2 regions of the Paraburkholderia sp. SARCC-3016 genome follow, and region 2 is predicted to be linked to the other one. Evidence: predicted binding sites of a transcription regulator. Region 2 holds the regulator's gene; the other holds the start of a gene.

Region 1 (15,466 bases), on a different contig from region 2:
ACGCCGCACTGGCACGATGCATACACGATTCCCGTGATCGAAGCGGGCGCGGAAACGTACCAGTACCGCGGCTCGCGCTACGTCGCCGAGGCGGGCAGCGTGCCGGTCATCAACCCGGGCGAACTGCACACCGGTTCGCGCGCGATGGAGGAAGGCTGGCGTTACCGCGTGCTGTATGCGCCGATCGACTATCTTCGGCAGCTTGCGGAAGATATCGCGGGGCGCGCGCAACCGCTACCGTGGTTCGACGCCGAGGTGATCCGCGACCTCGACCTCGCGCAGCGTCTGTCGCACGCGCATCGGCTGCTCGAGGCGAACAGCGATGCGCTCGCGGCCCACGCCGCGATGCTCGATGCGCTGTCGACGCTGCTGGTCCGCTACGGCCGCACGCGGCCCGATGCGCCGCAAGCGGCCATCGGCGACAAGCGCGTAAGCACGATGCAGGAACTGCTGCGCAGCGCACTCGCAGAACCCGTGACGCTCGCGGAACTGGCCGACGCCGTGGCGTTGTCGCCGTTTCATGCGGCGCGCCTCTTTACGCGCGCGACGGGTCTCGCGCCGCACGCGTGGCGCAACCAGGTTCGTCTGCAGCGCTCGCTTGCGCCGTTGCGCGCCGGTGTGCCTGTCACCGAGGTCGCGGCCGCGAGCGGGTTCACCGATCAGAGCCACTTCACGCGACACTTCCGCCGGATGTTCGGCGTGCCGCCGGGCCGCTGGCAAGGCGCCTGAGCCGACCTGAACACGCGCCTGAGCACGCGCCTGAACATCCCACACCGCAAGAACGTACAAGCCAGGCGCCCTCCTCTGCGCTAGCCTCACGCTTCGGAGGAATTCAGCTTGACAGCCACCTACCGCCTCACCGCATTCACCGCCGGCGCGCGCGACACGATCCCGATGCTGATCGGCGCCGCGCCATTCGGCGTGATCTTCGGCACGCTCGTCGCAGCGGGCCCGCTGCATTTGTGGCACGGGCAGCTGATGTCGCTGATCGTGTTCGCCGGCTCGGCGCAATTCATCGCGCTCGGCCTCGTCGCCGGTCACGCGAGCTTTGCCGTGATCTGGGCCACGACCTTCGTCGTCAATCTGCGTCACGTGCTGTATAGCGCGACGCTCGCGCCGTATGTCGCGCATCTGCCGGCGCGCTGGCGCTGGGCGCTCGGCGGCCTGCTCACCGACGAAGTGTTCGCGGTCGCATGGGCGCACTACCGGCTGCATCCGCCCGGCTCGGTCGGCCCTTACTATTTTCTCGGCTCGGGTCTGTCGATGTATCTGAACTGGCAGATCTGGACGCTTGCCGGGCTGCTGTTCGGCGCTGCGTTTCCGGGCCTGCAGTCGCTCGGCCTCGACTTCGCGATGGTCGCGACGTTTATCGCGATCGTCGTGCCGCAACTCGTCGCGTTGCGCTATCTCGCGGCGGCCGTCACCGCGGGCGCGCTCGCCTTCTTCTGGCAGGCCTGGCCGTACAAGCTCGGCCTGCTCGCCGCAGTGTTCGCCGGCGTCGCGGTCGGCGTTCTGCTGTCGAGGTCGCGCGAAACACGGCGCACCACCTCGGAGGCGCCGCGATGAACGATGTGCTGATGATCATTGGCATGGCGCTGATCACCTGGCTGATTCGTGCCACCGTCTTCGTGCTCGGCGACCGGCTCGTGTTTGCGCCGCTCGTACGCACCGCGCTCGGCTTCGTGCCGATCACCGTGCTGACGGCGATCATCGTGCCGATGGCGGTCTCGCCGCACGGCAGCGGCGCGGAACTCACGTGGCGCAACCCGCAGCTGGTCGGCGCGCTCGCCGCAGTCGCGGTCAGCGCGCTGACGAAACGTCCGCTGCTGACCATCGCGGCCGCTCTCGCGGTGTTCTTCGTGTGGCAAGCGCTGCTGCCTGGATAGGCGGAAGCCGATTCAGGCGGAAGCCGATTTCCTCAAGTTTCAATTCCAGCCGCCGATAAACAGTCGAGGTCCATCAGCCTGGCATGCTTCCGCGAGCGCCGGGCAGCCCGGCCTCGACCGTGTCGCGCATCGTTCAATCGCGCAGTTTTACGGTTTCACACAGTGGCCAGAAGCCGCTCTCGCGCATGCGATGCCGCGCCGGATGACCAAACGGGATATGACATGGGGCAAATCACCCTTTCATTGAAGGACGAGACTGTCGCCTCGTTGCGCAAGGATTTCGACGCGTTCGTACGCGTCTCGCTGAAACTCGACGCGCAGTTTGCGACGCCGTCGTTCGAGGATTTTTTGCGTGCGAAGCTGCTCGACAGCATGGTGCCGCTGACCGAGCACGCCGTGCAGCGGATGCTGCAAGGCGGCCAATACGCATGGGCCAAACGTACGCTGGACAAGGAATTCCCTGACGTTGTCGCGATTCTGATGCGACAGGCGACAGACTTCGGCTTTGCGTTCGCCTCCCGCTCCGAATGGACGCCTGAAGAACTCGCGAAGCAATGCCGCGAATGGGCGACCGCGATCGTCAACGAGGCGCAATGCAATCCGAATCTCGTCGATCCGCTCGCCGCGCAGATCAAGTCGGCGGCCCAGGACATTCAGACCGTTGAAGAATCGATGCAGACGCCCGCGTGGCGGCTCGCGGAATCGCTGCGCCAGCGCGTGTACGAAGCAAAGGTCGCCTGCGAGACGAGCTTCGGCAGCACCGCGCGCGAAAAGCTCGGCGAGCTGCGCGGTCTGTTGCGCCTCGGCATTACGCACGGCTCGTTTCAGAAGCAGGAAGCGCAGCAGATCATGGAATACCTGCGGCTGCTGAAGCCGGAGATTTTCGTCGAAGAGCCGTACGACGTGTTCACGCGCCTCGCCGCGTGGCTGCGCAACTTCTTTATGCCGGCGCCGCGGCCTCAATCGCCGCAACAACAGCAGCAGCAGCGGCAGCCGCGCTAGAGTGGGGCGCGCTCTGCTCCGCGCCCGCGGCCGCTTGCGCGATCACACCCGGGTGTCTGCTCGAGGCTCGCTCATTCCCACATCTTCCTGAGCTTCGCCGCAATTTCCACTTTGGCTTGCGCGGCAGCCGCCAGCCCTGCCGCGGTCGGCGCGGCGGTCACCGCCACGGGTGGCCACGCGTAGGCGTCGAACAGCGGCACCAGGTCCACTGGAATAAACCGTGTACGCGATGCCCATACGTGCCGGTCGCCCAGATGCGTCTGGTTGTGCACGTAGAAGCGCTGCGGCACGACGATATGCAGATCTTCCTTCGCGCGCGTCATCGCGACATACAGCAGACGCCGCTCCTCGTCGATCTCTTCGTCGCTGCCCGTGGCGAGGTCCGACGGAATGCAGCCGTCGACGCTGTTGAGCACGAATACGTTGCGCCATTCCTGGCCTTTGGCGGAATGAATGGTCGACAGGATCAGATAGTCCTCGTCGAGCAGCGGCACGCCGGACTCGCCGCTCGTCGCATCGGGCGGATCGAGCGTCAATTCGGTCAGAAACCGTTCGCGCGACGCATAGGTGCCGGCGATGCTTTCCATTTGCAGCAGGTCCGCGTGACGCACCATCGCGTCTTCGTGATTGCGCTCGAGATGCGGTTCGTACCAGCGGCGGATCAGCTCGAATTCGGCGGGCCACACCGACTTGCGTTCGTTCAGCGTCGACATCAGTGCGACGAACGATGGCCAGTCTTCCTGCGCGCGCGGCGGCGGCACGAAGCCGGCGAGCGTTTGAGCCGTGGCGGTGCGCGCCGCTACAGGAGCCGCGTCGCCGACCGCGGGGTTGCCAGCCGCCGAAACGCCGGCCGACGGAGCCCCGGCCGCCATGTCCAGCACGCGCGCCGCCGTGGCGGGCCCCACGCCCGGCAGCAACTGGACGACGCGAAAACCCGCCACCCGGTCGCGCGGATTTTCCGCCCAGCGCAGCACCGCGAGCACGTCCTTCACGTGTATCGAGTCGAGAAACTTGAGTCCGCCGAACTTGACGAACGGAATGTTGCGCCGGGTCAGCTCGACCTCGAGCGCGGCGCTATGGTGCGCGGCACGAAACAGCACCGCCTGCGACTTCAGCTTGACGCCGGCTTCGCGCGCGGCCAGCACCTGTTCGACGACATAACGCGCCTGCGCGGCATCGTCGGCGACCGTAACCAGGCGCGGCCGCTGCGCCGACGCCTTGTCGGTCCACAAGTTCTTCGTGAAGCGCTCCGACGCGAGGCCGATGACCGCATTGGACGCCGCGAGAATGGGCTGCGTCGACCGGTAGTTGCGCTCGAGCGTGACCTGCTTCGCCGGCGGGTCGAAGTGCGCGGGAAAATCGAGGATGTTGCGCACGGTCGCGCCGCGAAACGAATAGATCGACTGCGCGTCGTCACCGACGACGGTCAGGCCGCGGCCATCGGGCTTCAGCGCGAGCAGGATCGACGCCTGCAACCGGTTGGTGTCCTGATATTCGTCGACGAGCACATGGTCGAAGCGGCTCGACAGATCGGCCGCGATCGACGGCTCGGCCGCCATATGCGACCAGTAAAGCAGCAGATCGTCGTAGTCGAGCACGCTTTGCTTCTGTTTCGCGTCGACGTACGCGGCAAACAGCACGCGCAAATCGGCTTCCCATTCGCGGCACCACGGAAAAGTGCTGTTCAGCACGTCGCCGAGCGGTGCACCCGTATTGACGACGCGCGAATAGATCGCAAAGCAGGTCGACTTCGACGGGAACCGCCGCTCCTTTCCCGAAAAGCCGAGTTCGTGGCGCACGAGGTTCATCAGGTCGGCGGAGTCTTCGCGATCGTTGATCGTGAAGGTCTGCGCGAGGCCGATCAGATCAGCGTATTCACGCAGCAAACGCGCGCCCACGCTGTGGAACGTGCCCGACCACGTCAAACCCTGGGCGAGCGCCGCGCGCGCGCCGAGCGCGTCGCCGGCGATGCGCGTGACGCGGTGCGTCATCTCGAGGGCGGCGCGGCGTGAAAACGTCAGCAGCAGAATGCGCCGCGGGTCCGCGCCCTTGACGACCAGATGCGCAACGCGGTGCGCAAGCGTGCTTGTCTTGCCCGAGCCCGCGCCCGCGATAACGAGCAGCGCCCCGGGGGCACGCGTGGCGTCGTCGGCGCCGTATTCGACGGCGGCGCGCTGTTCGTCATTGAGTCTGGCTAGCCAGGCGGCGGCGCCCGACGCGCCGGCACGCGAGGCAGAAGCGCCGGGCATATCGGCGCCGGACGCGGCAAAGGCGGATTCGGACGTGGAAGCGGCGGCGGAAGGCACGGCGTGCGAACGGAAACGAAGTGAGGGCGACGCATACTGTATATCCATACAATGTACGGCGACAAGCGCCCTTTTTTCGGCACGCACGCCGCCGCCTGTCACTCCTGCTTCTTCGCGTCCTTCACGCGCGCATCCGCCGCGGCCTTATTGGCATCCGACTGCGCGTCGGCCTTCTCCCTGTCTGCCTTCGCCTGGGCCACCGCAGCCTTCTTGTCGGCCTTCGCCTGTTCCTTCGCGGCCTTGTTATCGGCGTGCGTCATCGGCTCGGCGGCCGGATCGTGCGACGTTTGCGCAAAGGCGAACGTCGACACGCTGCCCACGATCAATGCGGCAAGCAACCGGTTTGTCGATCGGGTCATCTGCTATCCCTCCTTCAGTCAAGGTGATCGGTAAGCGCGGCTAGCGCGCGTTCAGTCAGTGTTTGGTCTCGTCATCCGGCACCTGCGTGCCGTTGCCCGATTGCGAATCGATCTTCAGCTGGTTGGCGGCGGCCTGCCGGTCTGCCGCGCGATTGATCTTCGCGTTCTTCAACTGTTCCTTGTACTGCGCCTTCGACGCCTTCTTCGCGTCGTGATACTCGGCATTGGCGCGCGCGTCGGCATCGCGCTTCTGCACGAGCGGATCAGGCGGCGTCGGGGCGGTCAGCGTCTGCCGCGGCGGTGTGCCGGCCGGCGTCGGCGCGGGCATTTGCACGCCTTGCGCGGCGGGCGCCGTGGCAGGCGCATTCGGCGGGGTGCCCGACGGCATGGTGGTCGGCGCGCTTTGCTGCGCGATCTGGGCTGCTTGCGGGGCCGGCGCTTGCGGCGACGCGGGCACCTGATAAACCCGGTTGGGCTGACTCGCCCCGGTAACGCGCTGGCTACCCGGCTCGCTACCCTGGCTCGAGGTCTGCGCGACGGCGCCGGTCGTGGCCAGCGCGGCAATGGTGCTGCCGATCAGCAGCGAACGAAGCTCGGTCATGGCGATCCTCTCTGAAGTTGTCGGCTGGACGCAGCGCCTCGGCGCACATCCGGCACTTGTTCGACCCGATGCAAAACGCAGCAGGCTCTTCTACCGACAGCGTTTTTCTGAGTGAAGTTCGTAATCAACCGCCGTTGTTACTGATGGTTTCATTCTCTGACAACTGCATAACATCCGGTTGCGCGCGAAGTCTTCGAGTCTTCGGAACAAACCCGCTCGCGCGTCACGCCGCAGGGCGACGCCCCGCTCGCTTTCGCTTATGATGCGAATCCTTTCCGATGCATCGCGCGTCGTCCCGCGACGACATGCGTTGTCCTTTTCCGCAACTGCCATGCCCAACCTCGATTTCACGCTGACCGGCGATTACGTCGAACTGCACAATCTGCTGAAGCTCACGGGCCTCGCGGACAGCGGCGGGTCCGCCAAGGCGCTCGTCGCATCGGGTGCGGTGAAAGTGGACGACCAGATCGAACTGCGCAAAACGTGCAAGATCCGCGCGGGCCAGGTCGTGCTGCTCGGCGATACGCGCATCGCAGTCCACGAAGCGTGAGCGCCGCGATCGCGTGCGCGCGGCGATTGCGCACCGGGCGCTTCGCGACGTTTGCGATCGAGGCCGCGCCGCCCGGGCACCCGGCTTCGCAAAAATTCCGCACCATGAACGTGCGTGCTGATCGACAGCCGCCGCGCGACGCAATAAGCTGTTCGCTTTGACAAAAACATTACATGCCGCGCGCGCCGTGCATGCGGTGCCGCGCCACGCTGCCGTCATGTCCCAATCCGGTCTGTCCCCCCCGCTTGCCGGGCCGCCGTCGCTGACGCGTCACGCCGCCGACACCGCGCGCCTCGCCGCGCCGCTCGCCATCGCGCAGCTGTCGCAGATGGCGATGAGCGTCACCGACACGGTGCTGCTCGGCTCGCTCGGCCCCGATGCGCTCGCCGCGGGCGGCCTCGGCGCGAACCTGTTCTTCTTCGTCGTCACGCTGCTGCAAGGGGTGCTGACGTCGGTCAGCGTCAGCGTCTCGCACGCGCGCGGCGCGCAGGCCGACGAGCGCGTGCCGGACATCTACTGGACCGGCTTCGTGCTCTCGATCCTGCTCGCCGTTCCCGCCTTCGTGCTGCTGTCGTTCGCGGCACCGATCCTGAAGACGTTCGGCGAACCGGCGGTGCTCGCCGAGCACATCGGCGAATACTGCGCGGTGCTGCGCTGGGGCGCGCCCGCGAGCCTGATCGGCGTCGGTCTGATGCGCTCGTTCCTGCCGGCGATCGGCGCGGCGAAGCGTTTGCTGTGGGTCTCGGTCGCCAGCGTCGTGTTCAACGGTTTTCTCAACTACGGCCTCATTCACGGCGCATATCGACTGCCGCGTCTGGGCTTTCTCGGTTCGGCCGTCGCGACGACGATCACCGTCTGGCTGTCCGCGCTGATGCTGATGGCGCTGCTCCATCTGCGGCCGCGCTACCGGCACTTCGTGGCCGCGGCACGGCCCAACGTGCCGCTGATGGGGGAACTGTTCGGCATCGGCTGGCCCGTTGCGATCACGTACGGCGTCGAATCGCTACTGTTTCTCGCGACCGGCCTGATGGTCGGCCTGCTCGGGGAAGCGCAGCTTGCCGCGCATCAGATCGCGCTGAACGTCGCGTCGGTGGCCTTCATGGTGCCGCTCGCGATCGGCCAGGCCGCGAATGTGCGCGTCGGCTACTGGTCGGGCGCGGGCGTACCGCTCGCCGCGCGCCATGCGGGCTTCGCCGCGTTCGGGCTCGGCGTCGGCTTCATGTCGCTGTCGGGACTCGTGATGGTGAGCGCGCCGCACTGGATCGTCGGCCTCTATCTGCAGCTCGACGACCCGTCGAACGCGCACACGGTCGCGCTTGCCAGTTCGCTGCTCGGCGTCGCGGCGATCTTCCAGATTGTCGACGGCATGCAGACGGTGGGGTCCGGCTGCCTGCGCGGCCTCAAGGACACGCGCGTGCCGATGATCGCCGCGACCTTCGGCTACTGGGGAATCGGCTTTCCGACCGGGTATGTGCTCGCGTTCCACTTCAGGCTCGGCGCGCTCGGACTCTGGTGGGGGCTTGCCGCGGGGCTCTCGAGCGTCGCGATCCTGATGACATTGCGCTTTCACCGGATCAGCGCGCGTCATATCGCGGCCGTGCAGGCGTAACGTAAGGACGGTGGTCGCGGCATGCCTGCGCGATACGATGCCGCGGCATCGCGTCGATCTGGTTGCGCGCGCAACCAGTGAGGCGCGCCGCCGCGCACCGCCGGTAAAATGCGCCGCACACACCAACAACAACAGGACCGCCTCGATGCTTTCCCGCGTTACCCGTCTCTTTCCGCTGTGGGCCGTGCTCGTTTCGCTGACCGCTTACTGCGCGCCTGCGTCCGTGGCCGGCATCGCGCCGCACGTGACGGCGCTGCTTACGCTGATCATGCTGTCGATGGGCGTCACGCTGTCGATCGCCGATTTTCAGCGCGTCTTCACCCGCCCCGCGCCGGTCGTCGCCGGCATCGTGCTCCACTATCTCGTGATGCCGCTCGCCGCATGGGCCATCGCGAAGTTGCTGCGCATGCCGCCCGATCTGACCGCCGGCATGGTCCTCGTCGGCAGCGTCGCAAGCGGCACCGCATCGAACGTGATGATCTATCTCGCGCGCGGCGACGTCGCGCTGTCGGTCACGATCAGCGCGTTGTCCACGCTCGTCGGCGTGTTCGCGACGCCGTTGCTCACGCGCCTGTACGTCGACGCGTCGATTGCCGTCGACGTGCGCGGCATGCTGCTGAGCATCGTGCAGATCGTCGCGCTGCCGATCGCGGCCGGCCTCGCGATCAACCATTTGTGCGGCAGGCTCGTACGCCGCGTCGAGCCCGTGCTGCCGCTCGTTTCGATGGTGTCGATCCTGCTGATCATCGCCGCCGTGGTCGGCGGCACGCAGGCGAGCATCGCGTCGGTGGGTCTCACCGTTGCGCTCGGCGTCGTGCTGCACAACGGCATCGGTCTGCTCGGCGGGTACTGGGGCGGGCGCCTGCTCGGCTTCGACGAAGCCGTCTGCCGCACGCTCGCCATCGAAGTCGGCATGCAGAACTCGGGCCTCGCGGCAACGCTCGGCAAGCTTTATTTCGCACCGCTTGCCGCGCTGCCCGGCGCACTCTTTTCGGTATGGCACAACCTGTCGGGTTCATTACTCGCCGGCTTCTGGGCGGGCCGGCCGGCACGCGACCCGCATCGACCGAATCGACCGCATACGACGATGCAAACGGAGCGCGCAGCCACGCTCGACAGCGAACCTCGCTGATCTCGCCGCGCGCGCCGCTGCAGATAGCGGCGGCGCGATGCTGCATGCGCGACGCCATGCGGCATCGGAAAGTCCGTCGCGACAGCCGGTCGACCGCGGCCTCGGCTCGCGAGTCAGCGTAGGGTCGCTTGCGGATCCGCTCGCCCGACCATCGCGACGTTGGCCCGCACCATGCTTGCGATCTTCCCGACCCACTTTGCCGATTCCACTTAGAATGACCTTCCCAACGTGACGCCTGGCCGCGAGGCGTTAGCGCGAAGTCAAAAAGTCGGAGGGTCAGCGTGCCGTCGTACGATCGTCAAAGTCGCAAAATTGCGCCATGCAGCGCATGGCCGATCCTGTCCGTACTTGTTCCGGTAATTCGTACGCTTTCGACGTTGCGCCGCTCGCGCGAGACCTCGCTGACGCTGGCCCGCACCACGTTCATCGCCGCATCGGCCGTTGCAGCAGCTGCATTGAGCGGCTGCGCGACACGTCCGCCCGCGTCGTCGTTCGAGCCGCCGGTCACGCACGCGCTGCCGCAATCGACGGCCACGCCGCTCGGCGCCGCGCTTGCCGCGCCGGAAGCGGCGCATCCGGGCCAGTCGGGTTTCCGGGTGCTGTCGAGCGGCACCGAAGCGCTGCAGATGCGCATCGCGCTGGCGCGCGCCGCGACGAAAACGCTCGACATGCAGTACTACATCGCCAACGAAGACACCACCGGCAAGCTGCTGCTCGCCGCGGCGCTCTACGCGGCGGACCACGGCGTGCGCGTGCGCATGCTCGTCGACGATCTGAACTTCAAGGATCTCGACGACATCATGGCGTCGCTGAACTCGCATCAGAACATCGAGATTCGCGTATTCAACCCGTTCGGCAGCGCACAAGGCAGCCTCTACCAGCGCACAGAAAACTTCTTCACGCAGATCGGCAGTTTCACACGACGCATGCACAACAAGGCGATGATCGCCGACAACCAGCTCGCGATCGTCGGCGGCCGTAATCTCGGCGACGAGTATTTCAGCGCGAGCCCGACGCTGCAGTTCCGCGATATCGACGTGCTCGCAGCCGGCCCGATCACCGCGAAAATTTCCGCGAGCTTCGACGAATACTGGAACGACAGCAGCGCATACCCGCTGCGCGCGCTCAACCGGCAGACGTTCGATCCGAAGCAGCTCGACGAGACGCGCGACGCATTGCGCGAGCATTGGCACAAGAACGCGGACCCGTACGACGCGAAGCCGCTGAACGCCACGCCGCTCGCGTCGCAAATCCAGAAAGACGAACTCGGCCTCACATGGGCGCCGGCGGAGTTCAACGCCGATGCGCCGGCGAAAGTCCGCTTGCCGCAGGCGGATTACCAGAGCCCGGTGATCGCGCGTATCGCCGAACTCGTCAACGATGCGCAGCAGGAAGTGCTGATCACGTCGCCGTATTTCGTGCCGCACGACGCGGGCGTTAAAGCGCTCGCCGGCCTCACCGCACGCGGCGTCAAGGTGAAAGTGCTGACCAACTCGCTCGCCGCCACCGATGCGGTCGCGGTGCAAGCGGGCTATAGTCCATACCGCGACCCGCTGCTCAGAGCCGGCGTCGAGCTCTACGAATTCAAGCCGGTGCAGGAGCAAGGCACGCGCACCGGCATGTTCGGCTCGCGATCGCGCGCAAGCCTGCATGCAAAGACACTCGTGTTCGATCGCAAGACGCTCGTGATCGGCTCGATGAATCTCGATCCGCGCTCCGCGCATCTGAACACCGAGCTCGGACTCGTGATCCACAGCGCGCCGCTCGCGGAGCAGGTCGCGACGCTGTTCGACCGCGTGACCGGACCGGAGTCGAGCTACCACGTCACGCTTGCCGATCCGTCGCGGTTCTTTTTCCGCGGACCGGAGAACCCGTATCACCTCGTCTGGACCGACGAGGAAGACGGTCGCACGGTCACCTACGACGTGGACCCGAATGCCGGTTTCTACCGGAATGTGCTGACAGGTTTGTTCCTGCTTTTACCAGTCGACGACGAGCTTTGACCGCGTGCGCCCGCCGCGCGCCGTCGTCAAACCTCAAGCGGAGTGAAATCATGACCGAAGATGTACGGATGGAACGCGATACGTTCGGCGAGATTGCGGTGCCGAACGATCGTCTCTGGGGTGCGCAGACGCAGCGCTCGCTGCAGAACTTCAGGATTTCGAGCGAGAAACAGTCGCCGGAACTGATTCATGCGCTCGCGGTGATCAAGCGCGCCGCAGCGGAAGTCAACCTCGGTCTCGGCGTGCTCGATGCGAACAAGGCGAAGGCGATCGTTCATGCAGCCGACGAAATCATCGAAGGCAAACACGCCGGCGAATTTCCGCTGGCGGTCTGGCAGACGGGCTCGGGCACGCAGACCAACATGAACCTCAACGAGGTGATCGCAAACCGCGCGAGCGAGCTGCTCGGCGGCCAGCGCGGCGAAGCGCGCCTCGTGCATCCGAATGACGACGTCAACCGCGGCCAGTCGTCGAACGACGTGTTTCCGACCGCGATGCATATCGCCGCCGCGGTGGGCATCGTCAAGCATCTGCTGCCCGCGCTGAAGACGCTGCGCGATACGCTCGACGGCAAGGCAAAGGCATTCGCCGACGTGGTGAAGATCGGCCGCACGCACCTGCAGGATGCGACGCCGCTCACACTCGGTCAGGAATTCTCGGGCTATGTCGCGCAACTCGATCAGGGCATGCGCCATGTCGAATCGACGCTGCCCCACCTGTATCAGCTCGCGCAGGGCGGCACCGCGGTCGGCACGGGGCTGAACGCGCATCCGCAATTCGCCGACCAGGTCGCGGCGGCGATCGGCAAGCTGACCGGCTTGCCGTTCGTGTCGGCGCCGAACAAGTTCGAGGTGATGGCCGCGGCCGACGCGCTCGTGTTCGCGCACGGCGCATTGAAGACCGTCGCCGCGAGCCTCATGAAGATCGCGAACGATATTCGCTGGCTTGCAAGCGGCCCGCGCTGCGGTCTCGGCGAACTGGCGATTCCGGAAAACGAGCCGGGCAGCTCGATCATGCCGGGCAAGGTCAACCCGACGCAGTCCGAAGCGATGACGATGCTGTGCTGCCAGGTGTTCGGCAACGACGTCGCAGTGAACGTGGGCGGCGCGAGCGGCAACTTCGAACTCAACGTTTTCCGGCCGATGATCGCGCACAACGTGCTGCAATCGGTCCGTCTGCTTGCGGACGGCGCGCTGAGCTTCAACGACAACTGCGCGGTCGGCATCGAGCCGAATCGCGCACGCATCGATACGCTGCTCAACGAATCGCTGATGCTCGTGACCGCGCTCAATCCGCACATCGGCTACGACAAGGCCGCGCAGATCGCGAAGAAAGCGCACAAGGAAGGAACGACACTGAAGGCGGCCGCGCTATCGCTCGGTCATCTGACCGAGCAGCAGTTCGACGAATGGGTGCGGCCGCACGAGATGGTCGGCCACGTGAAGGGCTGAGCGAGCCGGCCGGTCGGGCTCGCTGCTTCAGATGATGCGAGGCGTCGCGCCGACGCCTCGCGAGCACCTCAAACCGAATCTCGAACCGAATCTCAAACTTTTCCCTGCGCCACTTCTTCCGGCTTCAGCTCGACGATCGCGTCGAGCGCCGCCTTCACGTCCATCGCGTACTTCGCAAGGCGATGATGTTCGTCGGTGACCGGTACGAAGGCCGGCACCGGCAGCGGATTGCCGTTCTCGTTGACGGCCACCATCACGACGAGACAGTCGGTAGTCTGCATCAGCTCGCCGCCCTTCGGGTCGCCGGCGAACACCGACACATGGATATGCATGCTCGTGCGACCGGTCGCGACGACGCGTGCGCGCAGCTCGACCAGATTACCGACGTGAATCGGCCGGCGAAAACGGATATTGCCGACGCTGACCGTCACGCAATAACGCCCCGACCAGACCGCGGCGCACGCGTACGCGGTTTCGTCGATCCATTTCATCAACGCGCCGCCATGCACCTTGCCGCCGAAGTTGACCGATGTCGGCTCGGCCAGAAAGCGGAAGGTCGTTTCCGAACGATCCAGCGGTGCGGCGGAAGGGGTGCTCATCTTGACTCCGGTCGATCTGCGAATTGAAAGGAGCCGATTATACGAGCGCCGCAAAAAATCGGGCCGCCATCCGCGACGCGCCTTACTTGCGCACCGTGACGCCTTCGTCGATCGTGCCGTACATCTCGATGCTGCTGCCGGACGAGCCGACCGGCGTGCTCGCGCCGCCTTGCGCGCAAGCGGCGCACGACAGCACGGCGATGACCGCGCAAGCGGCAAGAATGACTTTCATCGGATTGTGTTTCCCGGATAAAACGCGTTTCCGATTCTAGCCTGGCGAGGTTGCGCGAGATGGAACGGACGGACGCAACGCCGACGCGCCTCGCGCGGGCGATCCGGCCGGATACCGCGGTTCCCAGGTTCGACACCTGCGCATCCGACATTTCGCGCGATCCTGAAACGTCGGATGCGAGCCAGGTTTACAGTGGAGTCGTGACGGGTGCGCCGCCTCCCCCGCGCGCCGGCCGCACCGGCATCTTCGATTGCAGAAAACCCGACGACCTCCGATGACCAATCCGCTTACCGAAGCAACCGGCCAATTCCCGGGCTTGAGCCGTATCGGCGCGCTGCTCGCCGATCCCGGCCGCGCCGCGATGCTGTGGGCGCTGATGGACGGCAGCGCCCGCCCGGCGGGCGAATTGACGCTGATCGCGGGCCTCTCGCCGTCGGCGGCGAGCGCGCACCTCGCCCGCCTCACCGACGGCGGTCTGCTCGCGCTCGAAGTGCGCGGACGGCACCGCTATTACCGGATCGCGACGCCCGATATCGCGGCAGCGATCGAAGCGCTCATGAATCTCGCTCAGGCAGCCGCACCGCAGCGGCCGACGCCACGCCCCGCGCGCACCGTGCCCGTCGACATGCGCTATGCGCGCACGTGCTACGACCATATGGCCGGCGAACTGGCGGTGCGCGTCTATGAGCGGCTCGTCGGCGACGGCCTGCTCTCGTGCGAAGGCGACCGGCTCGACGCCACGCCCGCCGGCGCCGAACGGCTCGCCGGCTGGGGCATCGACGTCGCCAGCCAGCGCGCGCTGCGCCGCCGCTTCGCGTGCACATGCCCGGACTGGAGCGAGCGCCGTCCGCACGTCGGCGGCGCACTCGGCGCGGCGCTACTCGACGCATGGTCGTCGCACGGCTTTGTCGAGCGCACCGACCGGCCGCGCGTGCTGCGCGTGACGCCCGCCGGTCACCGTCATTTCGACGACTTCCTGCGCGGCGCATAATGCGAAGCCCAACGCGGGATCTTCGCACCGCCGGCCCGGTGCGAAACGGCTGCGCGTCGCACGACACGTCTTGTTACAGCGCGGGCCGGATAGCTTACAAATGAGCGCGTCTTGAAATACGCGCCGCGGGTACAGTGATTTCACACGGTGCCGTCTCTCGCGTGGCACCCGACGGAGTCACACTAATGAAAACGCACACATCCGGTTCTTCGAATTCCCGCACTGCCTGTACTGCCCGCGCCGCTTCGCCCGCCGTCGCGACCGCGATCGCGGCCGTTGCCGCCGCGCTGTTCGTCGCGTCGGGCACGCCGCGCGTCTATGCACAGGAAGCCCCACCGCCCCCGAATGCCGCAGGGCCGGCCGCGCAGCCGGCCGGCGCGCAGGACGCCGACCCGCCGGGCCGCGTCGCGCGCCTGAACTACATGGCCGGCACCGTGACGACCGAACCGGCCGGCGCGACCGACTGGTCGTACGCGCAGGTCAACCGGCCGCTCACCACCGGCGATCAGTTGTGGAACGATAAGGGCGCGCGCTCGGAGCTGCATATCGGCTCGACCGCGGTGCGCGTCGGCGAATCGACGAATGTCGACATCCTCAATCTCGACGACGACAGCACGCAACTGAAGGTCGCGCAAGGCACGCTGTCGACGCGCGTGCGCGAGCTGCCGGCCGGCACGTCGTATGAAATCGATACGCCGAATCTCGCGCTCGGCATCGACGGGCCAGGCGACTATCGCGTCGACGT
Region 2 (15,466 bases):
TCAGGTCATGGTGAAAAAACTCGGATTGCAGCAGGACCCGGATGTGGCGGAGCGCGAACGCGTGCTGGCCCGGCAGACCGCCGAGCAGCGCGCCGAACGCCTCGCGAGGGCGCGCGCGCGTGTCGAGCTGTTCAGTGCCGGCAAGGCCGGCGGCAGCGCGCCGCGCGCCGGCGGCTCCGCAGCCGGCACCGCAGGCGGCGCGACGAAGCCACGTATCGAGCTGTTCAACGCGGGCGGCCGCGAGAACGATTCCAAAAATGCGCGGACCGCAGAGGAGGCGTAGCAACTGTGCAAAAGATCAAGGTACTGTGCGTCGATGATTCGGCGCTGATCCGCAGCCTGATGACCGAGATCATCAATAGCCAGCCGGATATGGAAGTGGTGGCGACGGCGCCCGATCCGCTCGTCGCGCGCGAGCTGATCAAGCAGCACAACCCCGACGTGCTGACGCTCGACGTCGAAATGCCGCGCATGGACGGCCTCGATTTCCTCGAGAAGCTGATGCGGCTGCGGCCGATGCCGGTCGTGATGGTGTCGTCGCTGACCGAGCGCGGCTCGGAAATCACACTGCGCGCGCTCGAACTGGGCGCCGTCGATTTCGTGACGAAGCCGCGCGTCGGCATCCGCGACGGCATGCTCGAATACTCGGAGAAGCTCGCCGACAAAGTGCGCGCGGCAGCCCGCGCGCGCGTGCGGCAGGCGGCGCCGGCCGCGCATCCGGCAGCAGGCGGCGCGCATCCGGCGGCCGCCGCGCACGCGCCGCTCTTCAATAACCCGCTCGTATCGACCGAGAAGCTGATTATCGTCGGCGCGTCGACGGGCGGTACCGAGGCGATTCGCGAAGTGCTCGTGCCGCTGCCGCCCGATGCGCCGGCGGTGCTGATCGCGCAGCATATGCCGCCGGGCTTCACCAGATCTTTCGCGCAGCGCCTGAACGGGCTGTGCCGCATCACGGTGAAAGAAGCCGAGCACGGCGAGCGCGTATTGCCGGGCCACGCGTACATCGCGCCGGGCCATGCGCACCTGCTGCTCGCACGCAGCGGCGCGAACTATATCGCGCACCTGTCCGACGAGCCGCCGGTGAACCGGCACCGTCCGTCGGTCGACGTGCTGTTCCGCTCGGCCGCGCAGCATGCGGGCAAGAACGCGATCGGCGTGATCCTGACCGGCATGGGCCGCGACGGCGCCGCGGGTCTGCTCGACATGCGCCGCGCGGGCGCCTATACGCTCGCGCAGGACGAGGCGAGCTGCATCGTGTTCGGCATGCCGCGCGAAGCGATCGCGATGGGCGCGGCCGACGACATCTCGCCGCTTGCCGACATGAGCCGCCGCGTGATGGCGCGACTCAACTCGATGGGCGAACGGGTGCAGCGTGTGTAATCATGCCGGTCGCGGCGCGCCTGCGAAGGCGACGCCGCGGCGGGGTCTTGAGCGGGCCATTTGGGTTACAGAGTAACCGCGGTGCAGCCGATAACCGTTCTATACGGCACATCGATGCGGCTTTGTTGCATGAGGCCCGAGCGCGGACCGGGAACTGAATGACGAACGGGTGGCGGTGCGCCGCCCGGCTGGATTGGGAAATAGAGGGGAATCAGATGGACAAGGGAATGAAGATTCTGGTGGTGGACGACTTTCCGACGATGCGCCGGATTGTCCGCAACCTGCTGAAGGAGCTCGGCTACTCGAATGTCGACGAAGCGGAAGACGGCGCGGCGGGTCTTGCGCGACTGCGCGGCGGCAGCTACGAGTTCGTGATTTCGGACTGGAACATGCCGAACCTCGACGGCCTCGCGATGCTGAAGGAAATTCGCGCGGACGCAACCTTGACGCACCTGCCGGTGCTGATGGTGACCGCCGAATCGAAAAAGGAAAACATCATCGCGGCGGCGCAGGCCGGCGCGAGCGGCTATGTCGTGAAACCGTTCACCGCGGCGACCCTCGACGAGAAGCTGAACAAGATTCTTGAAAAGATGGGCAAAACCGGGGGCTAATGTGAACCAGCCGACCAACGCGCAGGACGCGGTCGCGCGCGACGACAGCGATCACACCACCGACCGGATTCTCGCCCGGATCGGCCAGTTGACACGCACGCTGCGCGATTCGATGCGCGAGCTCGGCATCGACAAGCATGTCGAGCGTGCCGCGGAAGCCGTCCCGGACGCACGCGACCGCCTGAAATACGTCGCGACGATGACCGAGCAGGCCGCGGAAAAAGTGCTGACCGCGATCGAAGTCGCGAAGCCGATCCAGGAGCAGCTGCAGCAGGACGCGGGCAAGCTCGATGCGCGTTGGGCGCAGTGGTACGCGGCGCCGCTCGAACGCGACGAAGTGCGCACGCTGATGGACGACACGCACGCGTTTCTCGGCAAGCTGCCCGATGCGACAGCGGCGACCAACCAGCAATTGCTCGAGATCATGCTCGCGCAGGATTTCCAGGATCTGACGGGCCAGGTGATCAAGAAGATCACCGAGATCGTCTATGTGATCGAGCAGCAACTGCTCGGCGTGCTCGTCGAGAACATCGCGCCCGAGCGGCGCGAGCAGTTCGCGGCGACGGCTGCGGCGCTCGTCGCGGAAGTGTCGTCGACGGGCAGTCCCGAGGGCCTGCTCAACGGTCCGCAGATCAACCCCGAAGGCAAGGCCGACGTCATGCAGGATCAGTCGCAAGTCGACGACCTGCTCGCGAGCCTCGGCTTCTGACGCGGATCTCTCCGACTCCCGCTTTATCTCATTCCCGAAGGCTGCGCGGCTGCTGAAAGCGAATGCTCACGCGGCCGCGGAATCTGTCCCTTCGATCTGTCCGCAGGCATACTAGCCATCGCGTAACGCAAATGCCCTTTCCCGTTCCGCCAACGGGCATCAGGCTTGCGGTGCGCTGTCGGGCGGTTGCCAACGAGCTTTCCAGATGCAGCTGGCGTGTCGGGAAGGCGGATCTGAATGGCACGCGGTGCCGTGTGTCATCGCGCTTCAACATGCGTCGGCGACCATGCAAACAGGTTCGGACTGCATGCGGCTCGCATCGCGAGCGCGGTTTTCAAGGAGAGAGTGCCGATGTTCGAATCAAACCCGTTGCGGCATCGCGTATTCGCGCTTGCCGCTGCCGCATTCTGCGCGGCCGGCGTGCTGGCCGCCGCGCCGTTAGCGAACGCGGCGTTGGGCAGCAGTCCGATGACCACGCCGCAAGGCGCGAGCGTGACGACGTCGGGTCCGTCGGCCATGTCCGGCGCGCCGTCCGCGTCCGCCACGGCGACGATGCGCAATGCGATTACACCGGGCGCGTCGACTGCGGCGTCAAGCGTGGCGTCAAGCGCGGCGTCGGCTGCCTCGGGTTCTGCAGCAGCGTCCGGTACCGCCGCCTATACGGTGCGCTCGACCACGCTCGCAACCGGCACCGTCGTGCGCGAATACGTGGACGGGAACGGTCAGGTGTTCGCCGCATGCTGGAACGGACCCGCCTATCCGAATCTCACTGAGATCTTCGGCAACGACTACTACCAGCAGTACGTGGAGGGCGCGCGCGCCGCTCGGGCGGCACGCGGTGCCGCACGCGGCCCGGCGACGGTCGAACAGGGCGGCCTCGTGGTTCGCGCGGGCGGCCACATGGGGCACTACGTCGGCTGCGGTTATCTGCCCGCGCTGATGCCGCCCGGTGTAACCGGCGACGTTATCCGCTAACCCGACCGACGACTGGAGAATCCTCGTGCATCGAACAACCAGAATGACGGCCTGGCTGAAAGCCGCCGCCGCTGCGCTTGCCGTGTCGCTGATCGTCGCCGGTTGCGGCGGAGGCGGCGGCAGCGACAACAACACCAGTCAGAACGCGCCGGCGAGCCCGACGCCCGCCGGCGCGAATCAGGTGTCCGCGGTGATCGCTCAGGGCGTGACGGGCAACATCAATATCCCGACCGTGAGCGTTACCGTCTGCGCGCCCGGCTCGGCGAGCGCATGCCGGACTATCGATAACGTGCTGCTCGACACGAAGTCTTTCGGCCTGCGCGTGCTCAACTCGTCGCTCGGCTCGACGGCCGCCAGCTTGCCGACCGTGCCGTCCGGCACCGGCGTGCTCGCGCAATGTGCGCTTTTCGCGCAGAGCTTCACATGGGGGACGATCCGCACGGCCGACGTGCATATCGGCGGCGAGACCGCGTCCGGCATTCCGGTTCAGGTGGTCGGCGATCTGTCCGACGCGACGATTCCGAGCGACAACTGCACGGACAGCGTGCCGGTGTCGAACGCGGAAGACACGGCCAGCACCCTCAATGCGAACGGCATTCTCGGCGTCGGCGTGGCGACCAACGACTGCGGAACCGCGTGCGCGGCGGCCATGTCGGCCGGCAATCCGAGCACGTACTTCTCGTGCCCGCCCAACACCACGACGGCCAACTGCACGCGCGTGCCGGTCGCGGTCGCCCAGCAGGTCACGAATCCGGTCGCGCGCTTCCCGAGCGACAACAACGGCGTGATCGTGCAGTTCCCGGCCGTGCCGGACGGCGGCTCGAAGACGGCGACGGGCCTCGTAACCTTCGGGATCAACACGCAGGCGAACAATGCGATGCCGGGCACGGTGACGACACTCGCGTCCGACGAGGCAGGCGACCTCAAGAACAGTACATTCAGCGGTTTGACGAACGTCGACGCGTTCCTCGACACGGGTTCCAACGGAATGTTCTTCGGCCCGCCGCTGACGCCGTGCGGCAGCAACGCGCCCGACTTCTACTGCCCGACCAGCAAAGCGACGCTGAGCGCGACGCTGCAGGGCGAAAGCGCGACCGCGCTGGGGGTGACTTTCTTCGCGGATAACGCCACCAACCTGTTCAACACCGGTAATTTCGCGCTGCCGAACCTGACCGGCACGGCCGCCAACGGCACGCTCGATCTCGGCTTGCCGTTCTACTTCGGCAAGACCGTGTATCACGGCCTCGACCTGCGCGCGTCCGGCGGCCAGGCGCCGTTTATCGCGTTCTAGTCCCGCGCGTTCGCATCCGGCGAAACAGCGGCCCCGTCCGGGGCCGCTGCGGGGCTACTGGCCCGCTGCTTCCTCCATCCCGCGAAATACCCCGGTTTAACGCCCTTTATCCGCCGATCGTCCCTTTACGTCTACGGGAATAATCGCTCTCACCCGGAATACCGGCAATGGATGCCGTGACCGCCTGGAGAGCCCCGTGGCAGAGGACAGCGACCTCGAAAAGACCGAATCAGCCACCCCCCGTCGCCGTCAGAAGGCGCGGGAGGAAGGGCAGGTCGCGCGCTCGCGCGAGCTGGTCTCGTTCGCGCTGCTGTCGGCCGGCTTCTTCGGCGCATGGGGCCTGTCCGGTCAGATCGGCGCTCATCTGGAAGGCATGTTGCGCGGCTCGTTCACGTTCGATCACGCTAGCGTCTTCGAAACGCGCCGCATGCTGATCGGCGCGGGCGCCGCGAGCGTACAGGGCCTGCAGGCGCTCGCGCCGCTGCTGTTTCTGACCGGGCTCGCCGCGCTGGTCGCGCCGATCGCGCTCGGCGGCTGGCTGCTGTCGTCGAAGTCGCTCGAGCCGAAGTGGAACAAGCTCAATCCGGTGTCGGGCCTCGGCCGCATTTTTTCGCCGAACGGCGTGATCCAGCTCGGCATGGCGCTCGCGAAGACGCTCGTGGTCGGCGGGATCGGCACGCTCGCGGTCTGGAATCACAAGGACGACGTGCTCGCGCTCGTCACGCAGCCGATGTCGGTGGCCTTCGCGAACACCGCCCATCTGATCGCCGTGTGCTGCGCGACGACCGTCGCGGGCATGTTCCTGATCGCCGCGCTCGATGTGCCGTACCAGATCTGGCAATACGAGAAAAAGCTGCGCATGACCAAGGAAGAGGTCAAGCGCGAACACCGCGAAAACGAAGGCGACCCGCATGTGAAAGGCCGCATTCGCGCGCAACAGCGCGCGGCCGCGCGGCGCCGCATGATGCAGCACGTGCCGAAGGCAGACGTGGTCGTGACGAACCCGACGCACTTCGCGGTCGCGCTGCAATACACGGACGGCAAGATGCGCGCGCCGAAGGTGGTCGCAAAAGGCGTGAACCTCGTCGCGGCGCGCATTCGCGAACTCGCGACCGAGAACAACGTGCCGCTGCTCGAAGCGCCGCCGCTTGCGCGCGCGCTCTACTACAACGTGCGTCTCGACGCCGAAGTGCCGGGCGTGCTGTACGGCGCGGTGGCCGAAGTGCTCGCATGGGTCTATCAGCTGCGCCGCTTCAATACGCACGGCGGCGCGGAGCCGGTACGGCCGAGCGACCTCGACGTGCCGGCCGAACTCGACAAGCGCGGCCCGGCCGCTGACGAAGACGACGACATCGAAGATATCGAAGACGTGGAAGCAATCGATCCGCAAGCCCGTGCCAACGAGCGTGGCGACACGCGCGGCAACCGTAACCCGCGCAACGACGGAGGCCGCGCATGAGCACGCCGCCCCGCGTCGGTTTCCTGTCGCGCCGCCCTGACATGTTGCAGGGCGCGAATCTGCGCGCGCTCGCCGGGCCGATCCTGATCTGCATGATCCTCGGCATGATGATTCTGCCGTTGCCGCCGTTCCTGCTCGATCTGCTGTTCACGTTCAACATCGCGCTTTCGGTGATGGTGCTGCTCGTCAGCATGTACACGACGAAGCCGCTCGATTTCGCCGCGTTCCCGAGCGTGCTGCTGTTCTCGACGCTGCTGCGCCTGTCGCTGAACGTCGCGTCGACCCGCATCGTGCTGCTCGAAGGGCACACGGGCCCCGATGCGGCCGGCAAGGTGATCGAGGCGTTCGGCCACTTCCTCGTCGGCGGCAACTTCGCGGTCGGCATCGTGGTGTTCATCATCCTGATGGTGATCAACTTCATGGTGATCACGAAGGGTGCGGGCCGCATTGCCGAAGTGTCCGCGCGCTTCACGCTCGACGCGATGCCGGGCAAGCAGATGGCGATCGACGCCGACCTGAATGCCGGCATGATCAACGAAGAGCAGGCGCGCAAGCGCCGCAGCGAAATCGCGCAGGAAGCCGAGTTCTACGGCTCGATGGACGGCGCGAGCAAGTTCGTGCGCGGCGACGCGATCGCGGGCCTGCTGATCATGGTGATCAACATCCTCGGCGGGTTTATCGTCGGCGTCGCGCAGCACGGCATGAGCTTCGCGGACGCGGGCAAGAACTACACGCTGCTCACGATCGGCGACGGCCTTGTCGCGCAGATCCCGTCGCTCGTCATTTCGACGGCCGCCGGCGTGATCGTGTCGCGCGTGGCGACCAACGAGGACATCGGCACGCAGCTGACCTCGCAGCTGTTCTCGAACCCGCGCGTGCTCATGATCACAGGCTCGATCCTCGTGCTGATGGGCCTGATTCCGGACATGCCGCACCTCGCGTTCCTGGCGCTCGGCGGCGGCGCGATCCAGCTCGGCCGCGTGCTGAAGAAGCGCGCCGAGCGGCGCAAGTCGGCGTCGGCGCTCGTCGAGGCTTCGCCGGCCACGCTGACCGCGCCCGAGAACACCGAGGCGAGCTGGGACGACGTGACGATGATCGACACGCTCGGCCTCGAAGTCGGCTACCGGCTGATTCCGCTCGTCGACCGCAACTCGGACGGCGAGCTGCTCAAGCGGATCAAGAGCATCCGCAAGAAGTTCGCGCAGGAAATCGGTTTTCTGCCGCCCGTCATTCATATCCGCGACAACCTCGAACTGCGTCCGAACGGCTATCGCATCACCTTGAAGGGCGTCGAGATCGGCGTCGGCGAGGCGTACCCGGGCCAGTGGCTCGCGATCAATCCGGGGCAGGTCAGCGCCGCGCTGCCGGGCGCGCCGACCACCGACCCGGCGTTCGGCCTGCCGGCCGTCTGGATCGACACGAACCTGCGCGAGCAGGCGCAGGTGTACGGCTACACGGTGGTCGACTCGAGCACGGTGGTCGCCACGCACCTGAACCACCTGGTCGTCATGCACGCGTCCGAACTGCTGGGCCGCCAGGAAGTGCAGGCGCTGCTCGAACGGACGACGAAGTCGTCGCCGTCGCTCGTCGAAGAACTGGTTCCGAAGCAGGTGTCGATCACGACGCTGCAAAAGGTCCTGCAGAACCTGCTCGAGGAAGGCGTGCCGATCCGCGACATGCGCACGATTCTCGAATCGATCGCCGAGCACACGCCGAAGGTCACCGACGCGCACGACCTCACGGCGATCGTGCGCCTCGCGCTGGGCCGCGCGATCACGCAGCAATGGTTCCCGGGCAGCGGCGACATGCAGGTGATGGGCCTCGATTCGAATCTCGAGCGCGTGCTCGCGCAGGCGCTGACGACCGGTCCGAACCCCGGGCTCGAACCAGGCCTCGCGCAGACGCTGCTTACCGAAACGCAACGGGCGATGACTCGTCAGCAAAGCTTCGGCTACGCGCCGGTGCTGCTCGTGCAGCACTCGCTGCGCGCCATGCTCGCGCGCTTCCTGCGCCGCAGCCTGCCGCAACTGAAGGTGCTTTCGTACGCGGAAGTGCCCGACACAAGAAACATCAAGGTCGTTAACCTCATCGGGGGTCAAGCTTGAACATCCGTAAATTCACCGGCGCCACGAGTCGCGACGCGTTGCGCCTCGTTCGCGAAGCGCTCGGCGCCGATGCGGTCGTGCTGTCGAACCGGTCGCTCGCCGACGGCAGCGTCGAGATCGTCGCGCTTGCCGACAGCGAACTCGCCTCCATCGCGCCGGCTGCGGGCAAGCGCGCCGCCGCGGCGCTGGGCGGCGCGGCCGGCGAAGGCGCAGTGCGTGCCGGCGCGGTCTCCGGGTTTGCGAATCCGTATGCGAGCGGTTTGCCCGACGTGTTTTCGTCGGTATTCGGCGCGAGCCCCGAAGCGGGCGCCGACGGCGAACCCGGCGCGAGCGCGACCGAAGCGAAAACCGTGGCCGCGCTGATCGCGCCCGAGATCGAACCGGTGCGGCCGCGCCTCGAGAAGAGCGAACCGGCTGCGGTCGCGAAGCCCGCTGTGCCGGCCGCATCGATCATGAAGCCGGTGGAACGGCATCCGGCGCCGGCGCCGCGTCCGACGATGGCCGAAACGAATCCGTGGCTGATCGACCATGCGCAGCAGATCGCCGCGAAGCGCGATAGCCAGCCCGGCGACTACAGCAGCAAACAGCCGCCGCTCACGCCTGCGGCCGCCGCTGCGAAGGGCCTGGGCACGCCGAGCGCAGCGCCGGCACCGATGTTCGCGCCGGAGCCGGCATCGAGCGCGCGCCGCGACGATCCGCACGGCGCTTCGCTTGCCGCGATTCCGACGCTCACGAACGAGGCGCCGGACTGGGCGCGCGAAGCCGCGCAACTCGCCGCGCGCCGCGCCACGCAGCGCGCGACGACGGCGTCCGGCTATCCCGAGAACGTAACGGCCGCGGTCACCGACGCGATCAATGCGCGCATGTCGCAGATCGTCAACGAAACGGTGATGAACGAGCTGGCCTCGCTGCGCGGCATGATGGAAGAGCACTTCGCCGGTTTGCTGTGGGCCGATAGCCAGCGGCGCAGCCCGATCCAGTCGGCGCTCACGCGGCACCTGTTCGCAGCCGGCTTCTCCGCGCAGCTCGTGCGGATGGTGGTCGACAACCTGCCGGCCGTCGAAAGCTTCGACGCGGGCATGGAATGGGTGCACTCGGTGCTCGAGTCGAACCTGCCGGTGATGGAAAGCGAAGACGCGCTGATGGAGCGCGGCGGTGTGTTCGCGCTGATGGGCCCGACCGGCGTCGGCAAGACGACGACGACCGCCAAGCTCGCCGCGCGCTGCGTGATGCGCTACGGCGCGAGCAAGGTCGCGCTGCTGACCACCGACAGCTACCGGATCGGCGGCCATGAGCAGCTGCGCATCTTCGGCAAGATTCTCGGCGTGTCGGTGCACGCGGTGAAGGACGGCGCGGACCTGCAGCTCGCGCTGTCCGAGCTGCGCAACAAGCACATCGTGCTGATCGACACGATCGGCATGAGCCAGCGCGACCGCCTCGTGTCGGACCAGATCGCGATGTTGAGCCGCGCGGGCCAACCGGTGCAGCGTCTGCTGCTGCTGAACGCGACCTGCCACGGCGACACGCTCAACGAAGTCGTGCAGGCCTATCAGAGCGCGCCGGACAAGCAACCGCTCGCCGGCTGCATCCTGACCAAGCTCGACGAAGCGACGAATCTCGGCAGCACGCTCGATGCGGTGCTGCGCTACCGCCTGCCCGTGCACTACGTCTCGACCGGCCAGAAGGTGCCGGAAAACCTTTACGTCGCGACAAAGAAATTTCTCGTTCGCAGCGCGTTCTGCATCCCGCGCGATCATTCGCCGTTCGTTCCGCAGGAAGACGACGTGCCGGGTCTGCTCTCCGCGCTGTCCGCACGCTCGACTGCCGAGCAGCATGAGGTCCGGTTTGGCTAAGTTCGTGTCCGATCAGGCGGAAGGACTGCGGCGCCTGCTCGCGCGCCACGGTTCGCGCGCGATCGCGGTGACCGGCGGCACGGCCGGCGTCGGCTGTTCGACGACCGTCGTCAATCTTGCGGCGGCGCTCGCGGCGCAGGGCAAGGACGTGCTCGTCGTCGACGAGCATGCGGGCGAACCGCACGCGATCGTCGCGACGCCCAACGGCGCCGCGGCCGAGCGCTTCGTCGCATTTACGCGCGGCGAGCTGGCGCTCGATGCGGCGACCGATCGCCATAGCGCGGGCTTCGCGGTGCTCGCTGCGCCGCGCAGCCATCGCGACATGTGCAAGCCGTCGCAGCTGGCCGCGGTGTTCGACAGCACGGCCGATGTCGTGCTGATCGACGTGCAGTTCGAACGCGACGGCATGCTGTCCGACCTCGCGCTGCAGGCACACGACCTCATGATGGTCACGCGCGTGGCCGCGCAGGCGATCACCGATACGTACGCCTGCATGAAGCGTCTGCATTACGCGTATGCGATCGCGCAATTCCGCATGCTCGTCAATCACGTGCACAGCGTCTCCGATGCGCAACTCGCGCTCGACAACCTCGCGGCCGTCGCGGGGCGTTATCTGACCGTGGCGCTCGAAGGCGCCGGCTGCGTCGCGGCGGACCCGCTGATGACGCGCTCCGCGGAACTGTCGCGCTGCATCGTCGAAGCATTTCCTTCGGCACCTGCCGCGCGCGACTTCCGGCACCTTGCCGCGGAATTGCAGTACTGGCCGATGCGGCCAGCGATGTCATCGCGCGCGCCGTGGGCGGCGAGCGCGGCAGTCACGACGGCATCACACGCCGAACAACCGTCCGCACAACACGCCTGACAGGCAGCGGACAAGGGGAGCTCGATGTACAACGCTCAAGGAAAGATTTCTCAGGCCGACGTTCTGACGAAATACACGCCGCTGGTCCGGCGGCTCGGTCTGCAGCTGGTGGCAAAAATGCCGGCGAGCGTGGACCTCGACGATCTGATTCAGGCCGGCATGATCGGCCTGCTCGACGCCGCGAGCCGCTACAAGGAAGATCAGGGCGCGCAGTTCGAAACCTACGCGAGCCAGCGCATTCGCGGCGCGATGCTCGACGAGCTGCGCAGCAACGACTGGCTGCCGCGCAGCGTGCGGCGCACGTCGCGCGAGCTCGAGATGGCGGTGCACCAGGTCGAGCAGCAGCTCGGCCGCGCGGCCAGCGAAGCTGAAATCGCGCAGCACCTGAAGATGCCGCTCGACGAGTATCAGTCGATGCTGCAGGACCTGCACGGCAGCCAGCTCATCTATTACGAAGACTTCGACCGCTCCGCCGACGACGAGCCGTTCCTCGACCGCTATTGCGTCGATCACTCGGACCCGCTCTCGGCATTGCTCGACGAGAGCCTGCGCGGCGCGCTGATCGAGGCGATCGAGCGGCTGCCCGAGCGCGAGAAGCTGCTGATGTCGCTGTATTACGAGCGCGGGATGAACCTGCGCGAGATCGGCGCCGTGATCGAGGTGAGCGAATCGCGCGTGTGCCAGCTGCATAGCCAGGCAGTCGCGCGGCTGCGCGCGCGCTTACGCGAAATGGCGTGGGCGGCCGAGGAGAGCTAAAAAGGGCGTGCCCGCCTGATAAGGGTCCAGCGCGAGTTTATACCCTACAATGCAACGATAGGGTATAAAAGGGCGCCGGCTGGTCTTATACCCTACAATGCAATCGTAGGGTATAAATTTCCGCCGCCATGCCGACCTTCTACAACGATGCGCTGCAAACGCTGTACGCCTCCGTTGCGGAGCGTGCCGCCGCGCAAACGCAAATCCTGCTTCATTCTCCGGGCTCTGCGTCGATCAAGTCCGTCGCCGGAAAAAGCTACGTTTACTGGCGTGTCTATCTTGCATCGGGCAAGCGGGTCGAAACCTCGCTCGGCCGCGCGGGCGAGCCGGCAACCAACGCCACGCTCGACGCGAAACTGCAGGAAAGTTTCGAGATGCGCGGGCTTGCCGCCGACGTTCAGATATTACGCAAAGCCGGTTTCGCCGCAGCCGACAATTCCGCCGCCCTTACCATCGCGACGCTCTACAACGCGGGCATTTTCAGTCACGGCGGCGTGCTCGTCGGTTCGCATGCGTTCGGCGCGCTGCTAAACGGACTCGGTGTGCGCATGTCGGCGAACTATCGGACCGAAGACATCGATATCGGCAGCACCGGCGCGATTTCGGTCGCCATTCCGCAGAATCGCAGCTTCCTCGACATTCTGCGCGATAGCAGCCTGCCTTTTCTCGAAGTGCCGGAACTCGACGCGCGCCGGCCCGCGACGTCGTTCAAGGCGCGCGGGCAGCCATTGAAGGTCGATCTGCTCGTGCCGGGCACCGAAGCGTACGAAACGAAACCGCTGCCGCACCTGCGCGCGCATGCAACGGGACTGCCGTACTTCAGATATCTGCTGAACGAGCCCGTGGCCGGCTTTGTGCTCGGCAAGGAACATGCGGTTCCGGTCACCGTGCCGGATCCCGCCAGATTTGCGCTTCACAAACTGGTCGTCAGCACGCTGCGCGGTCCGGGGTTCGCCGCGAAAGCCGGCAAAGATCGCCGCCAGGCGGTGGTGCTCATCGATGCGTTGATGGAGCGCTACCCGGACTCGCTGGAAGCGGCGGCGGAAAGGATCGAGAAGAAGGCGCGGCCGCGTGTGTCGACGGCCGCTGCGCTTGCGGTGAACTTTGAACTGGATGTGTCGGAGCGTGCGCGCGATTTTCTCGCGGACCTGAGCCGCGCCGCCTGAAGCGCGCGTGTGCCTACAGCCCCGAATACATCGGCACCTTGCCGTCCGGGCCGTAGAACGTCGATGCCTTTTCGGGCGTCCCGCGCAGCACCGCCAGAATGCGGCGGTTGTAGTCCATGCGCGTGCGGATCATCAGGCCGTTGTTGAAGTTGAGCTTGCGGGCGCGTTCCGCCGATTTCTGCAGCAGGCCCCACTGCTCGTTCAGGCGCGCGTCCTCGGCTGCGGCGAGATCCATGCCGCGCTTGCCCGCCGGCAGGCCGCGTTCGCGCAAATGGTTTTCGCGCGCGCGTTCGAGCATCGCGAGCTTGTCGGCCATCGAGGTTTTCTGCTCGACGATCGGCTTCAGGATTTCGCCCGGATACGCCGTGGTCAGCGCTTTCTGTTCGACGGCGAGCAAGGAGGCAAAGGCTTCGACGGTCGCGTATTCGTCGATGATGGTGTCAAGCAGGGCGTCTTTCATCTCTCACTCAAACGTTAAACCGCCCGCATGACGCAGGCGACGCAGGTTTCTACATGCGTCCGCCAGTGAGAGCGCCCCGAGAAAGAACGTTCGGACGCTCAGCTGCCGGACGGCTGGGTGCCTTGCAGCAGGCTGCGTGCGGTTTCGAGCACGCCATCGGCAATTTTCGACGCATCGATTTTCAACGAGCCGTCGCGGATTGCCTGCTTGATCGATTCGACGTGGGCCGTATCGATATCGGCCGGGCTCGATGCGCCGAGCGCTTGCAGATGGCCCGCGAGCGCCGACAGGCTGACGTCCGCGGCCGCGCCGCCGCTCGAGCTCGGGGCTGGCGTACGCGCCGTGGCGGCGCCGGCAGCGGCGGCTTCGCCTTGCTGGCCGCGCTGCACGCCGTTGCCGAGCGGCGCCAGATTCGGGTTGGTGCTGGAATCGACTTTCACGATGGGCTTCCTGAACGATTTGACCGTGATATCGGCAAACGCCGGCTGAAACTTTAGCGCAACCGGAGCCCGCTGTTTTTCCGTCTTCCGTCACCTTTTCCTTGTCTGAAACGCGCTCCTCAGGCCGAATCTGCCTTACATCTGGATCTCGACGGTCGAACCGTCCTTCACCACGCCGGTCACGATCTGGCCGTTCGTGGTCTTGACCCGCACCTGCTGGCCAGGCGTCGCGTTGTTCATCGCGCTGCCCTCCGCCGAAATCGAGAAACCCTCGCCCGATGCGACGACGCGCACCGTTTGTCCCGCCGTCACCGATGCGGCGCTGCGGATCGTGTCCTGGCGCAGCGGCAGCCCGGCGCCGATGCGCACGAGCGCGACCGCGCCGACGGCTTGCGACGGATCCGTGATCACCGTTTGCGGCAAGGTCGCGAGATCGCCTTCGTGGGCGACGAGATCGGCAGCGGTCAGCATTTCGCCCGGCGCGATCTGGCGCGACGCCGTGTAGTAGGTCGCCTGCAGCGAGATGCGCGCCTGCAGATAGAGCGTCCACGGGCGCGCGCCCGCGCAGCGCACGCCGACCGACGTGCGTCCCCACAGGCGCGCACCGACCGGCATGAACGGCTCGAGCGCCGTGCAGGCCGCGAGGCCGCGCGGGAAGGGACGCGCGACGTCAATCGTGATCTTGCCGGGCAAGCCGGCCGTTTGCTGCTGCAGGAACGCGAGCGCCGTGGCGCGGATCGTCTCGCCGTCCTGCTGGCCGGCGGGAACCGGGGCGGCATCGGACGCGCTCGCGGCCAGCGTGTTGGCGCCGCCGGCGTTGACCGTGGCCACAGACTGACCCGTGCCATTGGCCAGGGCGGCGCGCGGCGGCGTGTAACGCACGGGCTGCAATTGGGCTGTTTGCGCGGGCCGCTGGGGCGCCGGCGCTGCGGCTTGCGCGGCCCACTGCTGCGCTGCCCTGATCTGGGCAGCGTTCGCCTGCTCCGCCGTCATCGGCTGCACATTCGTCGGCTGTGTCCTGACCGCCGCTGTGCTGCCACCGGCACCGCCGAGTTGCGGCGGCTCGCCGCGCGCGGCAAGCGGATCGATCTGGATCGGCGCCGACGCGGCCGCCGTATCGGTCGCGTGGAAGTCGGAGGCGGGCACGCTGTAGCGCGCCTGCGCGTTGCTGACGACGACCGGCGCCACACCCTGCGCCGGCGGCTGCACGCTGACGCGTTGCAGCGTCACCGGTACGGCCGGCAACGCACGGGCAGTCATGACGCGCCCGCTCGTGACGGTTCCGCTCGTCGCGTTCGCGGCATAAGCACCTGGCGCCAGCTGCGCGCCAGGCTCGCCGGTTCCTGGAATGACGATCTGGCCATTGTCCGCGTCGAGGGCGCGCTGCGCCGCAGGCGTC

Evidence for each region. The regulator FliA, encoded in region 2, starts transcription of late flagellar genes. The targets are predictions, from matches to a motif close to CTAAAGTTTNNNNNNNNNNNGCCGNTA.
Region 1: a site for FliA is predicted at 1,918-1,944, ahead of QYH69_RS31910 (DUF4088 family protein). Genes of this name have one in related genera too.

Annotation. Positions count from the first base shown of each region.
Region 1 covers NZ_JAVHZD010000045.1:907-16,372, forward strand. Annotated here, with positions in the region: gene QYH69_RS31895 (AraC family transcriptional regulator) at 1-729, shown strand, start outside; gene QYH69_RS31900 (AzlC family ABC transporter permease) at 895-1,566, shown strand; gene QYH69_RS31905 (AzlD domain-containing protein) at 1,563-1,886, shown strand; gene QYH69_RS31910 (DUF4088 family protein) at 2,109-2,888, shown strand; gene QYH69_RS31915 (ATP-dependent helicase) at 2,960-5,137, opposite strand; gene QYH69_RS31920 (hypothetical protein) at 5,293-5,553, opposite strand; gene QYH69_RS31925 (hypothetical protein) at 5,609-6,154, opposite strand; gene QYH69_RS31930 (RNA-binding S4 domain-containing protein) at 6,486-6,704, shown strand; gene QYH69_RS31935 (MATE family efflux transporter) at 6,922-8,313, shown strand; gene QYH69_RS31940 (bile acid:sodium symporter family protein) at 8,459-9,445, shown strand; gene QYH69_RS31945 (phospholipase D family protein) at 9,847-11,448, shown strand; gene fumC (class II fumarate hydratase) at 11,499-12,899, shown strand; gene QYH69_RS31955 (acyl-CoA thioesterase) at 12,992-13,498, opposite strand; gene QYH69_RS31960 (hypothetical protein) at 13,581-13,730, opposite strand; gene QYH69_RS31965 (helix-turn-helix transcriptional regulator) at 14,005-14,721, shown strand; gene QYH69_RS31970 (DUF6600 domain-containing protein) at 14,907-15,466, shown strand, end outside.
Region 2 covers NZ_JAVHZD010000016.1:134,117-149,582, forward strand. Annotated here, with positions in the region: gene cheD (chemoreceptor glutamine deamidase CheD) at 1-283, shown strand, start outside; gene QYH69_RS17680 (chemotaxis response regulator protein-glutamate methylesterase) at 289-1,380, shown strand; gene cheY (chemotaxis response regulator CheY) at 1,596-1,991, shown strand; gene cheZ (protein phosphatase CheZ) at 1,993-2,700, shown strand; gene QYH69_RS17695 (DUF2844 domain-containing protein) at 3,052-3,675, shown strand; gene QYH69_RS17700 (DUF3443 family protein) at 3,719-4,966, shown strand; gene flhB (flagellar biosynthesis protein FlhB) at 5,163-6,425, shown strand; gene flhA (flagellar biosynthesis protein FlhA) at 6,422-8,530, shown strand; gene flhF (flagellar biosynthesis protein FlhF) at 8,527-10,383, shown strand; gene QYH69_RS17720 (MinD/ParA family protein) at 10,376-11,245, shown strand; gene QYH69_RS17725 (RNA polymerase sigma factor FliA) at 11,270-12,001, shown strand; gene QYH69_RS17730 (GSU2403 family nucleotidyltransferase fold protein) at 12,130-13,167, shown strand; gene QYH69_RS17735 (flagellar protein FlgN) at 13,181-13,627, opposite strand; gene flgM (flagellar biosynthesis anti-sigma factor FlgM) at 13,726-14,067, opposite strand; gene flgA (flagellar basal body P-ring formation chaperone FlgA) at 14,203-15,466, opposite strand, start outside.